Regions from separate parts of the Ruegeria sp. AF3 genome, predicted to be linked through region 1. Evidence: riboswitches for the same ligand, from Rfam matches in the RefSeq annotation. Region 1 holds a riboswitch; each other region holds the start of a gene.
What was found. A riboswitch is a leader RNA that binds a small molecule or an ion and turns the genes downstream of it on or off. The one in region 1 is predicted to bind cobalamin.
Positions count from the first base shown of each region.

Region 2: linked by a shared signal. The riboswitch ahead of ACR3FC_RS07335 (hypothetical protein) and the one ahead of ACR3FC_RS13640 (ABC transporter substrate-binding protein) in region 1 are both predicted to bind cobalamin.
Region 3: linked by a shared signal. The riboswitch ahead of ACR3FC_RS18075 (DUF4198 domain-containing protein) and the one ahead of ACR3FC_RS13640 (ABC transporter substrate-binding protein) in region 1 are both predicted to bind cobalamin.

Region 1 covers NZ_JBQFJM010000001.1:2,706,388-2,710,593, forward strand. Annotated here, with positions in the region: gene ACR3FC_RS13635 (FecCD family ABC transporter permease) at 1-547, opposite strand, end outside; gene ACR3FC_RS13640 (ABC transporter substrate-binding protein) at 544-1,548, opposite strand; cobalamin riboswitch at 1,702-1,893, opposite strand; tRNA gene ACR3FC_RS13645 (tRNA-Gln) at 2,055-2,129, opposite strand; gene ACR3FC_RS13650 (NADPH:quinone reductase) at 2,220-3,209, opposite strand; gene ACR3FC_RS13655 (SH3 domain-containing protein) at 3,321-3,782, opposite strand; gene ACR3FC_RS13660 (2-hydroxyacid dehydrogenase) at 3,981-4,206, shown strand, end outside.
Region 2 covers NZ_JBQFJM010000001.1:1,450,324-1,454,529, reverse strand. Annotated here, with positions in the region: gene ACR3FC_RS07345 (DNA polymerase III subunit gamma/tau) at 1-1,334, opposite strand, end outside; gene ACR3FC_RS07340 (protein-tyrosine phosphatase family protein) at 1,507-2,019, shown strand; gene ACR3FC_RS07335 (hypothetical protein) at 2,011-2,418, opposite strand; cobalamin riboswitch at 2,510-2,728, opposite strand; gene ACR3FC_RS07330 (alpha/beta hydrolase family protein) at 2,862-3,719, shown strand; gene rsgA (ribosome small subunit-dependent GTPase A) at 3,756-4,206, opposite strand, start outside.
Region 3 covers NZ_JBQFJM010000002.1:319,468-323,673, reverse strand. Annotated here, with positions in the region: gene ACR3FC_RS18085 (substrate-binding domain-containing protein) at 1-176, opposite strand, end outside; gene ACR3FC_RS18080 (ROK family transcriptional regulator) at 366-1,556, shown strand; cobalamin riboswitch at 1,678-1,876, shown strand; gene ACR3FC_RS18075 (DUF4198 domain-containing protein) at 2,009-2,794, shown strand; gene cbiM (cobalt transporter CbiM) at 2,801-3,412, shown strand; gene ACR3FC_RS18065 (cobalt ABC transporter permease) at 3,409-3,972, shown strand; gene cbiQ (cobalt ECF transporter T component CbiQ) at 3,972-4,206, shown strand, end outside.

The sequences.
Region 1 (4,206 bases):
CGATGATGAAGGCCGTTAGCGCATTGAACAACTGAGACCCGGCAATTCCCGCCAAAACGATTTTCGCCGTCGCAGCCCGCCCGCCGCCTGCGCCGGAGGCTCGGGCCAGCAACGCGACAAAACCGAAAGCCAAAAGCGCGCCATTGAACGCGCCAAAAGACAGCGACAAAGCTCCCCCGCCCAAACCAGCGATGGTAACAGCCACGGCACCCGTCGAGGCCCCGGCAGAAATGCCCAAAATATAAGGGTCAGCCAACGGGTTTCGCAGCAATGCCTGCAACACGACCCCTGCGACAGCCAGACCGGCACCGCAGGACGCAGCGACCAGAGCGCGAGGAATCCGGTAGCTCCAGATAATACCCTGATCAATTGGGTCGACGGGCAGGTCCGCTCCGGCCAGCTTGTTGACCAGAACGGAGAGAACCAAATCGGGCGACAACGAGGTTTCCCCGATCATCGCGCCCGCAAGGACCGCCGCAATCAACAGTGGCACAGTTAGGCACGCGGCCTTGAAACCCTGCCGAAAGATTGCGGCGACCTCGTTCACAAGTTGTTTCCGATGGTATCCAGCTTCTCGGCCAGATCCTCCAGTGCCGGGATTGCGCGGATGGTGGCGTCCATGGCCTGCGCATCCATAACGACAATCCGGTCATTCTTGACCGCATCCATCTGGCTGGTCACCGGATCAGCGCGCAGGAACTCCAGCTTTTTCAGGTAGTCGTCCGCAGCAAAGCGACGGCGGTCCATCTTGGCAATCACGATCACCGTCGGATTGGCCTTGGCAATGGTTTCCCAGCCCACTGTTGGCCATTCTTCATCCGTCTCGACGACGTTGCGGATGCCCAATGTGCTCATCATGTATCCCGGTGCGCCCTTCTGCCCGGCCACAAACGGATCGCTTTCCATTTCAGGAGAGGAAAACCAGAATACGGCGGACACATCGTCCAGCTTCACGGCTTGCGCCTTGGCGACGGCTGCGGCTTCACGGGCCTTGTACTCGGCAACCAGGTCCGTGCCGCGTTCGGACACATCAAAGGCTGCCGCCAGTTCTTCGATACCCTGATACAGCGTATCGGTCGAGAACGCTTGCAGGCGGGTGCCATCGCCGCCGACCGTATTGTCTTTGCCGACGCAATCCGCAGGCATCACGTAAGTTGGAATACCCAGTTCGTGAAATTGCTCACGCGTGGCGACGATGCCCTCGGGTCCGACATGCCATTCATATTGCGCTGCGACCAGTCCCGGCCGCTTGGCAACAACGCTTTCAAAGCTGGGATCATTGTCTGCCAGACGCTCTACCTTGGCATTCACCTCGGCATATTCAGGCAGCACCTCGTTGAACCAGACCGAGGTTCCAAGAACCTGCTCACTCAGACCCAGCGCATAAAGCACCTCGGTCGCGGCTTGGCCGACCGTGACTGACGACGTCACTGGCGCGTCAAACGTGACCGAGTGACCGCAGTTTTCGATGGTTAAGGGAAAGTTTCCTTCGGCGGCAGCGCTGGTAGCCAGCAAGGAAAGGCCAATCAGGCCAGTGCGTAGAAACATGACAATCGATCTCCATGTGTCAATGACCAGAGAACGGGTGAATGGGCATTTACCGAAGCAACAGACGCTTTTCTGCCTGCTGTGAGCGCAGAGTGGAACATAGCCCGCCCGGCGCGTTTCTTCGGCAACCTCCCCGGACAACCCCGCCCGGTGTGTTTCGGTTTCATACCGGCAGGTCTCCTGACTGACGGGTCTTTGTCTGTCCTGTCTTCCCAGACCGAAATGGCCCAGTGACGGAATGGACAGCGCTCGCCGCCTACAGTTGCGGGGGCAGTTCCGGTTGGCACCAAAAGGCACCTCGGATTCCCTCTTAGCCACATCGGGACCGGTAAAACGCGGGTACCTTAACACTTACTCTGCGGCAAGAAAAAACTCGGGGGTCTTTCCCATTTTCTCCCAAGGGCATGAACCTGCGCGTCTCAACATGGTGCTGACGTCAGACAAGCCGCTGAGAAGGCGCTACAATCCGCCCCGAGGACGTCGGTGTGTGATATATAGGAAAATCATGGCTGGGGTGGTAGGATTCGAACCTACGATACACGGTACCAAAAACCGCTGCCTTACCACTTGGCTACACCCCAACGGTGAGCGGCTATCTACGATTGTTGATGGCAGGGTTCAAGAGCGTTTTGCAAAAAAAGCGAGCGCCGTAAATTTTTTTTGAAGGCCCCTCATTTGGTATCGATCAACACCGCTCCGGTACGGTTGCCTTCTTGTACCAGCGCATGGGCCGCAGCGCATTCTTCCAACGTAAAGACCTTGTGAACGGGGCAGATCAGTGCGCCATCAGTCAGTGCCTTGTGTAATGTCTTTATTGCGGTGGCGCGCAAGTCCGCGGGCAGCAGGTAGATCAGAACCGCTTCGAGCGTCACGGCCTTGAACATCATGGGTCCAAAGGGAAAGACAGGTGTCATATTCCGGGCAGATCCATATGCGTTGATACGGCCGTTTTCGGCGATGACGGCAATGTTGGTGGCAAGGTTCTGTCCAAATTCGACATCGACGATTCGACCGATTGCATGCCCATCATTTGCATCGAGGATCTGATCCGAAAGGTGTTCACCGGTGTAGTCGAGCACGACATCCGCACCAGCTGCCTTGACCCGGTCAAAGTTGCGGGCGCTGGCCGTTGCGATCACTTTGGCTCCGGCCCATTTGGCAAGCTGCACAGCCAGATACCCGACGGTGCCCGCCCCGCCATGGATCAATATGGTTTGCCCGCCCGGTGCGCCGCCCGAGAACACCGCATGGCTTGCGGTTAGGCCCGGAATTCCAAGAATTGCCCCGGTTTCAAGTGACACTGTCTCGGGCAGTTCGACAGCCTGAGATTCGGGCAGGGTGATGTGGCTGGCAGCTGTACCAAATGCGCGCTGCCATTGCCCGTTCCAAATCCACACGCGCCGGCCAATCCGCGCCGCGGGTACTCCATCGCCAACCGCTGTGATGACTCCAGCCCCGTCGCTGTGCGGAACGATCAGCGGAAACGGGGGTTCCGTGACACCCGGCCGGGTTCCCGCACGGGCCTTGATATCCGAGGGGTTTACGCCGGAATAGGACAACTCGACCGTGACTTCACCTGGTTCAGGCTGGATCAGGGGAATATCCTGTATACGCAAGACATCGACAGCGTCTCCGAAGGCTGAATAAGTGACTGCGCGCATAGCGTCCTCCATTTAGGTCGAGTTAAGCGGCGATTGGGCCGGTAACTCAAACACCTTGTCGCGCTTTTTCAGGGCGATGCGCAACCGCGGATACCGGAATTCGTCTTTCGCCTATTCCCGAATTTCGGAAGGATCGACGCCCCAAAGGTTCGATTTCAATGTCCAGCCACGGTATCCGCCAGCGGTGATCCGGCACCAGTCCTGCGAACAGGTTCCAAGGCGCGCCACTACTCCGGTCTCGAAATGAGCGTTCACGGGCGAGGCTAGATCGGGGCGGGCATAAACAGGCAGCATCTCGGATTCGATCAGCACCGTTCGAACGCCAGACAACAAGGCATAGTGAACCCAGCCACCCGCGCCGTCGCGGTCCTGAACCTTGCGCCAGTTTCCGTATTCGGCGGTGACCTGCAGCGGCATGCCGCGCCGTTTGAATACCCAGTCGATTCGGTGGGTTAGGGATGGTCCGCGTCGCACGTTGCCTTCGGCTGCCTTCATCGAAACATAGCGGGGCAGGGGTAGGTTGGTGACCGAACCGCGTTTTACCTCGGCATGTGCGGCACAGACACCGAACATGACCAGAAATACGGAAACTGCCGCCAGAGATCGGCGTTTTACAGGTAGAATGCCACTCACTGACTGCCCGCTCTTATGCCTGTTGATCCGGTTTTGAAAAAAGGTCGACTCAATGCCATTGGGGTTCTTGTGCCCCGCCTTATCCTGCGCCACGATGCCATGGCGCGCGTCCGTTTGCAAAGCAGTGGGAGAGCCGAGGTGCCAAGAGAACGTTTAAGTGTTGTTGTTACGCGACGGTTGCCTGAGGCAGTAGAAACCCGGTTAAGCGAATTGTTTAACGTGCGCCTGCGCGACGACGACACCCCAATGACGCGTGAGGAATTAGTAGCAGCGGTGCAGGATGCCGATGTGCTGGTGCCCACGGTGACCGATACCATTGATGGCGGGCTATTGGGTCAGGCGGGTGAAAAGTTGCGGCTGATCG
Region 2 (4,206 bases), 1.3 Mb from region 1:
CGGGCCAGGGCCGTCTGGGCATCCTGCGCCAGCGCGGCAACCGGTGCACCACCCGCGCCGCGCGGGAGCGATGCATAGGCAGGCGGTGGGGTCGCGTTGGATTGCGTTGCCACCGGGGCCTGCCGGGACAGTGACATGCCCCCGCCCGGCCCGCCGGGGGGCGAAGGTGGGGCGTCTTGCAGCCGTTTGATCAGCTCTTCGGGGCTGGGCAAATCGGCGACATGCGTCAGTCGGATAACAGCCATTTCGGCGGCCATCATCGCGTTGGGCGCCGCAGAGACTTCCTCCAGCGCCTTCAGCAGCATCTGCCACATCCTGGTCAGAACCCGCATCGGCAAAGCCTCGGCCATGTGCTGGCCCCGTGTGCGTTCGTCGGGGGAAACCGTCGGGTCTTCGGCCGCGTCGGGTGTGATCTTTACGACGGACACCCAATGCGTGATTTCGGCCAGATCGCGCAGCACAGCCAGAGGGTCTGCGCCTTCCGCATATTGCCCGCTCAGTTCAGTAAGCGCTCCTGCCGCGTCACCGCGCAGGATCATGTCCATCAGGTCCAGAACACGACCTCGATCCGCTAGACCCAGCATCGCACGGACCTGATCTGCCGTCGTCTCACCGGCCCCGTGCGAGATTGCCTGATCGAGCAATGAGGTCGCGTCGCGGGCCGACCCTTCTGCAGCGCGGGTGATCAGCGCCAGTGCGTCGTCGGCAATCTGCGCGCCCTCGGCCCCGGCGATCTTGCGCAGCAGACCGATCATGTCTTCGGGCTCAATCCGGCGCAGGTCAAAGCGCTGACACCGCGACAGAACCGTGACCGGCACTTTGCGAATCTCGGTGGTCGCGAAGATGAATTTCACATGTGCGGGCGGTTCCTCGAGCGTCTTGAGCAGCGCGTTGAATGCGCTGGTCGAGAGCATGTGAACCTCGTCGATGATGTAGATCTTGTAGCGCGCGCTGGCGGCGCGATAGCGGACACTGTCGATGATCTCGCGGATATCGTTGACGCCGGTACGGCTGGCCGCATCCATTTCCATCACATCGACATGGCGACCTTCCATGATTGCGACGCAATGCTCGCACTGACCGCAAGGCTCTGTTGTCGGCCCTCCGGTTCCATCCGGTCCAATGCAGTTCATGCCCTTGGCGATGATCCGCGCCGTGGTGGTTTTTCCCGTTCCGCGAATGCCGGTCATGATAAAGGCCTGCGCAATCCGGTCGGCCTCAAAAGCGTTTTTTAGGGTGCGCACCATAGCATCTTGACCCACCAGGTCGGCAAAGGTTTCCGGGCGGTATTTGCGGGCGAGAACCTGATAGGCGGGGCTGGGCGTGTCTGTCATGTCTACTCGCTCGGATTCGGTGCTTCGGCACAGCGTAGTGGCGGCGGCAGTCCGCGTCCACTGTGGGGCGAGATGATTTTTTGTTTCAGAAACGGACTGGTTTCCAACTAAACTGGACCAGCGGATTTAATGACTCATTTTGTAAAGAGTACCTTGGGGGAGGACGCACTTCATGTCGCAGCTGGTCATTTTTGCTCTGCAGGTCGGAGGCGGAACGCTTGCCCTTACTTCAATGCCAGGGCGTGGCGGGGATTACGCCACCGATCTGGATACGATTGCGGCGTGGAAACCAGGCCTTGTGATTTCAATGACGACGGATGTCGAAATGCTTCAGGATGGCGCGCAGCACTTTGGCAGTGACATCCAAAGCCGGGCCAGCCGGTGGGTTCACCTGCCGATCGAAGATTTTGGAGCACCGACGCAAGCGGTTCGGAAGGCCTGGCCAGAGGTCAGCGCCACGGCCCGACACGCACTGTCGGGCGGTGGCCGGGTCCTTGTACACTGCCGTGGGGGGTGTGGCAGATCCGGGATGATTGTTCTGCGACTGATGGTTGAATGCGGTGAACGCGCCAGCGACGCACTGGACCGCTTGCGGGCCGTGCGCCCCTGCGCTGTCGAAACCGATGCGCAGCTGGCCTGGGCGTCCCGGATCACCCCGGCACAGGTGGAAGTGGGATCAAGCTGAAAGCTGCTGTGGCGCGTAGCCGGTTTTTTGGGGGCGGATCGTCGAAACCTCGATCATGGCGCAAGGCAGGTTCGCGATGGTGCCCGAGGGCAGCGTGCTGAATGTAGGTCCAAAGATCAAATCAGCATAGGCATCCAGATCCCGAGTTGCCGTGTCAGGGTGTGTTCCACAGAAAATGCGAACGCTGCCGGATCGCGCTCTGATCGTTGCCATGCACCCTTCTGCGCAATGTGACAGCGCGCTGCTGCCTTCAAATTCGAAATCCTCGCTGGTGGCCGAAACCGCCTGCGCCATGGCTTCCGAAATCGAGCGGGCCAGTCGCGCCAAAGCCGGGCAGGTTTTCCCTGTCCGCTGGCACACCGTTGCGCTGTATTCGTGTGATTTTGTCTTCCAGATCATCCTGCGCCCTCCGCGCGTGGTGGGCTGGAATATTGGGGCAGGTGGGACAGCATTTCGCCGTCAGGACCTGCCCGGACACCCCGCCCGAGTTTCGGTTTCAGTTCCGATGGCAGGTCTCCTGACTTGCGGGTCATTGCTCTGCCGACCTTCCCAGCCCATAGGCCAGTGGTATTTCGGCATTGCTTACCGCTTACAGTTGCGGGGGCAGTCGCGGACTTGGTTGATGTCTGTGTGACCAGACAAACCGCACCGTGTTCCCTTTTCATCCCGACCTCTTGTAGGGGCCGGAAACCATCACACAACCGCTAGCGTCTGATCGCGTTCCGAGTCAAGCCGATCTTTAGGCCGGACGTTTGGTCATGCTGGATGCGGATTATGTTCCGGCCTAGTGTCGTCGGCATTGAAGGCAGGCAAACCGATTGTTTCAGTGAAAGCCGGGGATCATGTTGGATACGGAACAGACGGTGTTGATCGAAGATTTCAGCTTTCCGTCAGGGTCCGTGACCTTGTCGGCGCGGTTGTACCGGCCTGTGGGTGAGCCGGAAACCGTTGTTGTGCTGAACAGTGCTACAGGTGTGCCGCGTGACTATTATCGCCATTTTGCGCGATGGCTGACTACCAAGCGGGGGATGGCTTGCCTGACCTATGACTATCGGGACTACGGGCTTTCGTTGGTCGGCCGCCTGAAAGACGCGCGTGCAACAATGGCGGATTGGGCGTTGATCGATATGCCTGCGGCACGGGCCGAGATGCGCAGGCGGTTTCCAAAGGCGCAGCACTGGACCATTGGTCATTCGGTCGGTGCGATGCTGGGGCCGGTGCAGCCGGATATCAATCAGATCGACCGTATGATCTGTGTGTGTTCGGGGCTGGTGACTTTGAAAGATCACCCATGGCCCTATCGGGGGTTGGCGGGGCTGTTCTGGTATGGCCATGCACCGCTGATGGTGCGGGTGCTTGGCTATCTGCCTGGCAAAGCAATCGGGTTTGGCTCGGACCTGCCAGCCTCGGTATACTGGCAATGGCGCAAATGGTGCACAGCTCCTCTTAGCTACGTTCCCGAGATCGGGCAGAATTTGCCTGATGCGCATTGGGGCAGTTCTGGAACACCTGTGGATCTGTTCACGTTCGAAGACGACCAGATGGTTCCGCCCGAGGCGGTTTGGCGCCTTGCCGATCTGTATGGCCCCGGGGCCAGACGCTACCTTCTGAAGCCTGCCGAATTTGGGCTGCCGGAGATTGGTCACATAGGCGCATTTGCCCGGCGCAATGCAGCGGTCTGGCCGCGCCTGATCGCCTGATCAGACGCGACGCAGGTTTTCCATAACACCTTGCAGCTATGGCCGTTTGCGAAGCTTCTTGTCCTGCATGACACCGCGGACCATCTTGCCGAACGCCTTGTCCCGCGCCCGCGATTGCGCAACGGTTTCCGAGTTTCGTTGATCTTCGCGCCGCAGCTTGCGCCAACGGTCCAGCCGCGCCGGATCAAGAACGCCTTTGCCGATTGCGTTCTGCACGGCACAGCCGGGCTCGGTCTCGTGCTGACAATCCGAAAAGCGGCAGCTTTGGCCAAGCTCTGTGATGTCCGAGAACACGTTGTCGATTCCGTTCTGAGCGTCCAGCAAACGCAATGCGCGCATTCCCGGCGTGTCGATCAGCCAGCCACCGTTACCCATCCGGTGCAACGCGCGCACCGTTGTCGTGTGCCTGCCCCGTGCGTCGTCTTCGCGAATTCCAGAGGTGGCGAGGTTTTGATCCGTCATGGCGTTGCTGAGCGTCGTTTTACCC
Region 3 (4,206 bases), on a different contig from region 1:
TTCAGCTTCATGCCAAGCTCTTCGGCTTTGGCTGTGGCACCCTCTCTCATTTTAACAAAGAAAGGGTTGGTATCCGTCTTGGTGATCAGGCAAACGGTTTCACCTTCGGCCATTGCACTGCTTGCCATGGCCGTAACCGCCAGCGCCGTGGCGCCTGCAAGTTTCGCAAGTTTCATCGGTAGTCCTCCCAGTTTTCCCAATGCCCGTCCGGGCATACGTTTGATCGGGCGAAAACCGGCCCGATCGAACGTGAAAACCATCACAAGATTCGAATTTCGAGTCAATAAATAAATCACTCTTATTTATTATTGACAGAAAGGAAGGGTTTTTACATTGTCGTCATGAAGGGGATGGCCGTGTCTGCAATGAACTCTCTGGGCAATACTACTGGCGTACGCGAGCCAGACATGCGCGGCACCAACCAAAGTGGAATGCGGGCCCGAAATGAACGGCTTGTCCTGTCACTGGTCCGGCGCCATCAGGCCCTCGCAAAATCTGAAATCGCGCGCATGACCGGCCTGTCGGCGCAGACGGTCTCGGTCATCATGCGCCAGTTGGAGAACGATGGGTTGCTGTTGCGGGGCGAACCGATCCGGGGAAAAGTCGGGCAGCCATCGGTTCCCATGCGCCTGAACCCGGACGGCGCGTATTTCTTTGGGCTCAAAGTCGGGCGGCGTAGTACCGAACTGGTGCTGACGGATTTTCTTGGCAACGTCAGGCACCGCGAGCGGCGGACCTATGATTTTCCGACGCCCGAGGCGACATTGAGCTTTTCCACAGAAAGCCTCGACAAAGTGATGGCGTCAATGTCGCCCGAGGCGCGCAGCAGAATCGCGGGCCTTGGGATTGCCATGCCGTTCTACCTTTGGGACTGGGCACAAACATTGCAGGTTCCTCAGGAAAAAATGGATCCGTGGCGTGACGCGGACCTGAAAGGCGCGCTAGCCGCAAGCTATGACGTGCCGGTATTTTTGCAGAACGACGCAACCGCGGCCTGCGGTGCCGAGCTGGTGTTTGGCCCTGCAGAAGGCCCACGAGATTTCCTGTATTTCTATGTCGGCTTCTTCATCGGAGGCGGGGTGGTTCTGAACGGCTCCATCTTTTCAGGGCGGGGAAATGCCGGTGCGCTTGGTCCATTGCCTGTGCCGGACGACGCAGGCGGAGTGAAACCATTGATAGATGTCGCCAGTCTTTATGTGCTGGAGCGCGCAGTTGGTGGGAATGCCGAAACAGCCGGCTCAATCTGGGAAACGACACGGCATTGGGACGTACCGGAAACCCACCTTGAGAATTGGCTGAACCAGGCGGCGTACGGAATCGCCCATGCCATCGTCTCTTCTTGCAGCCTGATCGATTTCGAATGTGTCAAGATTGATGGCTGGATGCCTGCTGATATCAAGGCGCGGCTGGTGGAAAGGGTTGAGCTCAAACTATCCCATATGAACCTGACCGGGCTTGAACGGCCCTTGGTGCTGGCAGGGGCGGCGGGCCCGGATGCCCGGTCATTGGGGGCGGCCAGTTTGCCATTGTCGGAAAGATACCTGCTCGAAGGGTAGGTTCATCCCCGAAAAACCCCGACCTGTATCCAAAGCGGATCAACCGGAAAAAGGGCATTGCCCGCTGAACTTTTTGACAGCCAGCGCAATTGATCGTTGACGGATGCTGAAGAAGTCTGGCAAGCCGCTCGGCATGTCCGGTTCCGGGGCGTGCTCTGGAATCAATAGGGAATGCGGTGCGGGCTTTGGCCCAATTCCGCAACTGCACCCGCAACTGTAAGCGGCGAGCAGGGCTGAAGTGCCACTGGAGTTAATCCGGGAAGGCCAGCCCAACGCTTTGACCCGCAAGTCAGGATACCTGCCGGACATGTGCCTTTGACAAAGGCACTCCTAATCGGCGACGGGATGTGCGTCGGAGCAGGATGCTTGAAAAAGCAGCTCGGCTTGGACGTCCCCGCAGTCAAAACGCATCTCGTACCGGGGTTGGTACGATGGGACAAGGACGACTATTGATGACCAAGCTGCTTTCTGCAGCCGCTGTGGCGATGGCGCTTCCAGCGATGGCAAATGCGCATTTCCTGCTGGAATACACCTCTGACACCATGATCGACGCACCGGGGAATGTTCCGGTCAAGCTGATCTTCTGGCATCCGTTCTCGAACGGGCATGTCATGGATCTGGACAAGCCGCAGGAATTCTACGTGATCCACAACGGTCAGAAAACCGACCTGCTGGACACTCTGGAACCCGTGCGTTTCACCGGCGGCGAAAACGAAGGCGCGGCATTCAAGGGTTATGTTCCCGTCAAACGGTCGGGCGACTATGTGCTGGTGACAGTTCCCCAGCCCTATTATGAGGAATCCGAGGATATCTATATCCAGCAGATCGCCAAGGCATTCCTGAACCGCAACGAACTGCCGACCGACTGGATGAACCCGGTGGGCTTGCCGGTTGAGATCATCCCGCTCAACAAACCGACCAACATCATCGCGGGTTCGACCTTTACGGGTCGGGTTATGGCCGAAGGCCAACCGGTTGCGGGTGCCGAGATCGAGATCGAGTACATGGCCGCAGAACCGGACATGGAAAGCACGGCTGCTTCGGCCCCGACCGTCTCGCCGTTGCCGGGTGGTGCATTGGTCGCAACTTCGGATGATAACGGGTATTTCACGTTCGGCGTTCCGAAAGCCGGATATTGGGGTTTTGCAGCGCTCGGCGCCGGTCCCGTGACCGAACACAACGGCAAAGAACTCAGCCAGGACGCGGTCATCTGGATCCGCGCCTGGGATTTGGAGTAACCGTAGATGCATATCGTTGACGGAGCCTTGTCCAACCCGGTTGTGATCGGCGGTGCCGTCGCTGCGGCGGGTGGAATTGCCATGGGCCTCAGGTCGCTGGATCTTGATCGCATCCCCACTGCGGGGGTGCTGTCAGCCAGCTTTTTCGTGGCATCGCTGATCCATGTTCCTATTGGTCCGTCGTCGGTGCACCTGATCCTCAACGGTATGGCCGGGCTTTTGCTGGGGTGGGCCGCATTCCCGGCCCTGTTCGTCGGGCTTTTGCTGCAAGCCGTCTTCTTTGGCTTTGGCGGGTTGACGGTATTGGGGATCAACACCCTGAACATCGCGTTGCCCGCGGTTCTGGCCGGACTGATCTTTAGCCGCCTGATCGCCCGCGGCTCACCGCTGCAAGGTGCGATATGGGGCGGGGTCGGCGGTGCCTTTGCCATTGCCGCCACAACCGGCATGGTTGCGTTTTCACTGGCCTTGTCCGGGGATGCCTTCCTGCCTGCGGCTAAGATTGTTTTCTTTGCACATATTCCTGTCATGGCGATTGAGGCGATCCTGACCGGGTTCGCGGTTTTGCTGGCGCGCAAGGTCAAGCCCGAGCTGTTTGTCAAACGAGCGGTCGCATGAGGTATCTGGCAATCATTCTGGCGCTGTGCTGCGCACCCCTACCTGCCTTGGCGCATAAGGTCATAGCCGGAGTGTTTAAATCCGGTGACGCCATCGAAGGCGAAATCGGCTTTTCCAACGGCGACATGGCAAGCGATACCGAGGTCATCGTCAACGGCCCGGACGGAGCCGAGCTGGGCCGTATCGTAACAGATGTAGACGGGTTTTTTATCTACACGCCAAACGCGCCGGTGGCCCATACATTCTTTGCAAACCTTGGTGCCGGACATGTGGCCGAGGTCACCATGCCCGCTGCGGATGTCGCCCGGATCATGGGCGTTGAAGCGGAACCTGATACCCCGCCAACAAACGCACCTGCCCAGACAGCGGCGGTGCTCAGCACTGAACAACAACAGGTCATTGCCAGGGCCGTGCGGGATGAGCTGCGCCCGCTGCGTCGGGAAATCGCGGCTTACCGCGAACAAAATGATCTGCAAACTGTTCTGGGTGGGATCGGATATATTGTCGGTCTGTTTGGTCTGGGCTTTTACTTTGCGGCACGCCGCAAGCTGGCGGCCTGATGGCGCATGTTCTGGGACAACAGGAAAGCACGCTGGTCAAAGCGGGCGCGCAGCGGCGCGGCGCGATCAACCCGCTTGATCCTAGGATGCGGATCGTTATGGCGGTTGTCTTCGCGGTGGTGACAGTGGCGGTGTCCTCGCTGACAGCGCTGTGCGCGGCTCTGGCGGTGTCCCTTTCGCTTCTTGCCGCGTCGCGTCTGCCCTGGCGGAAGACATTGAAACGCATGGCCATGA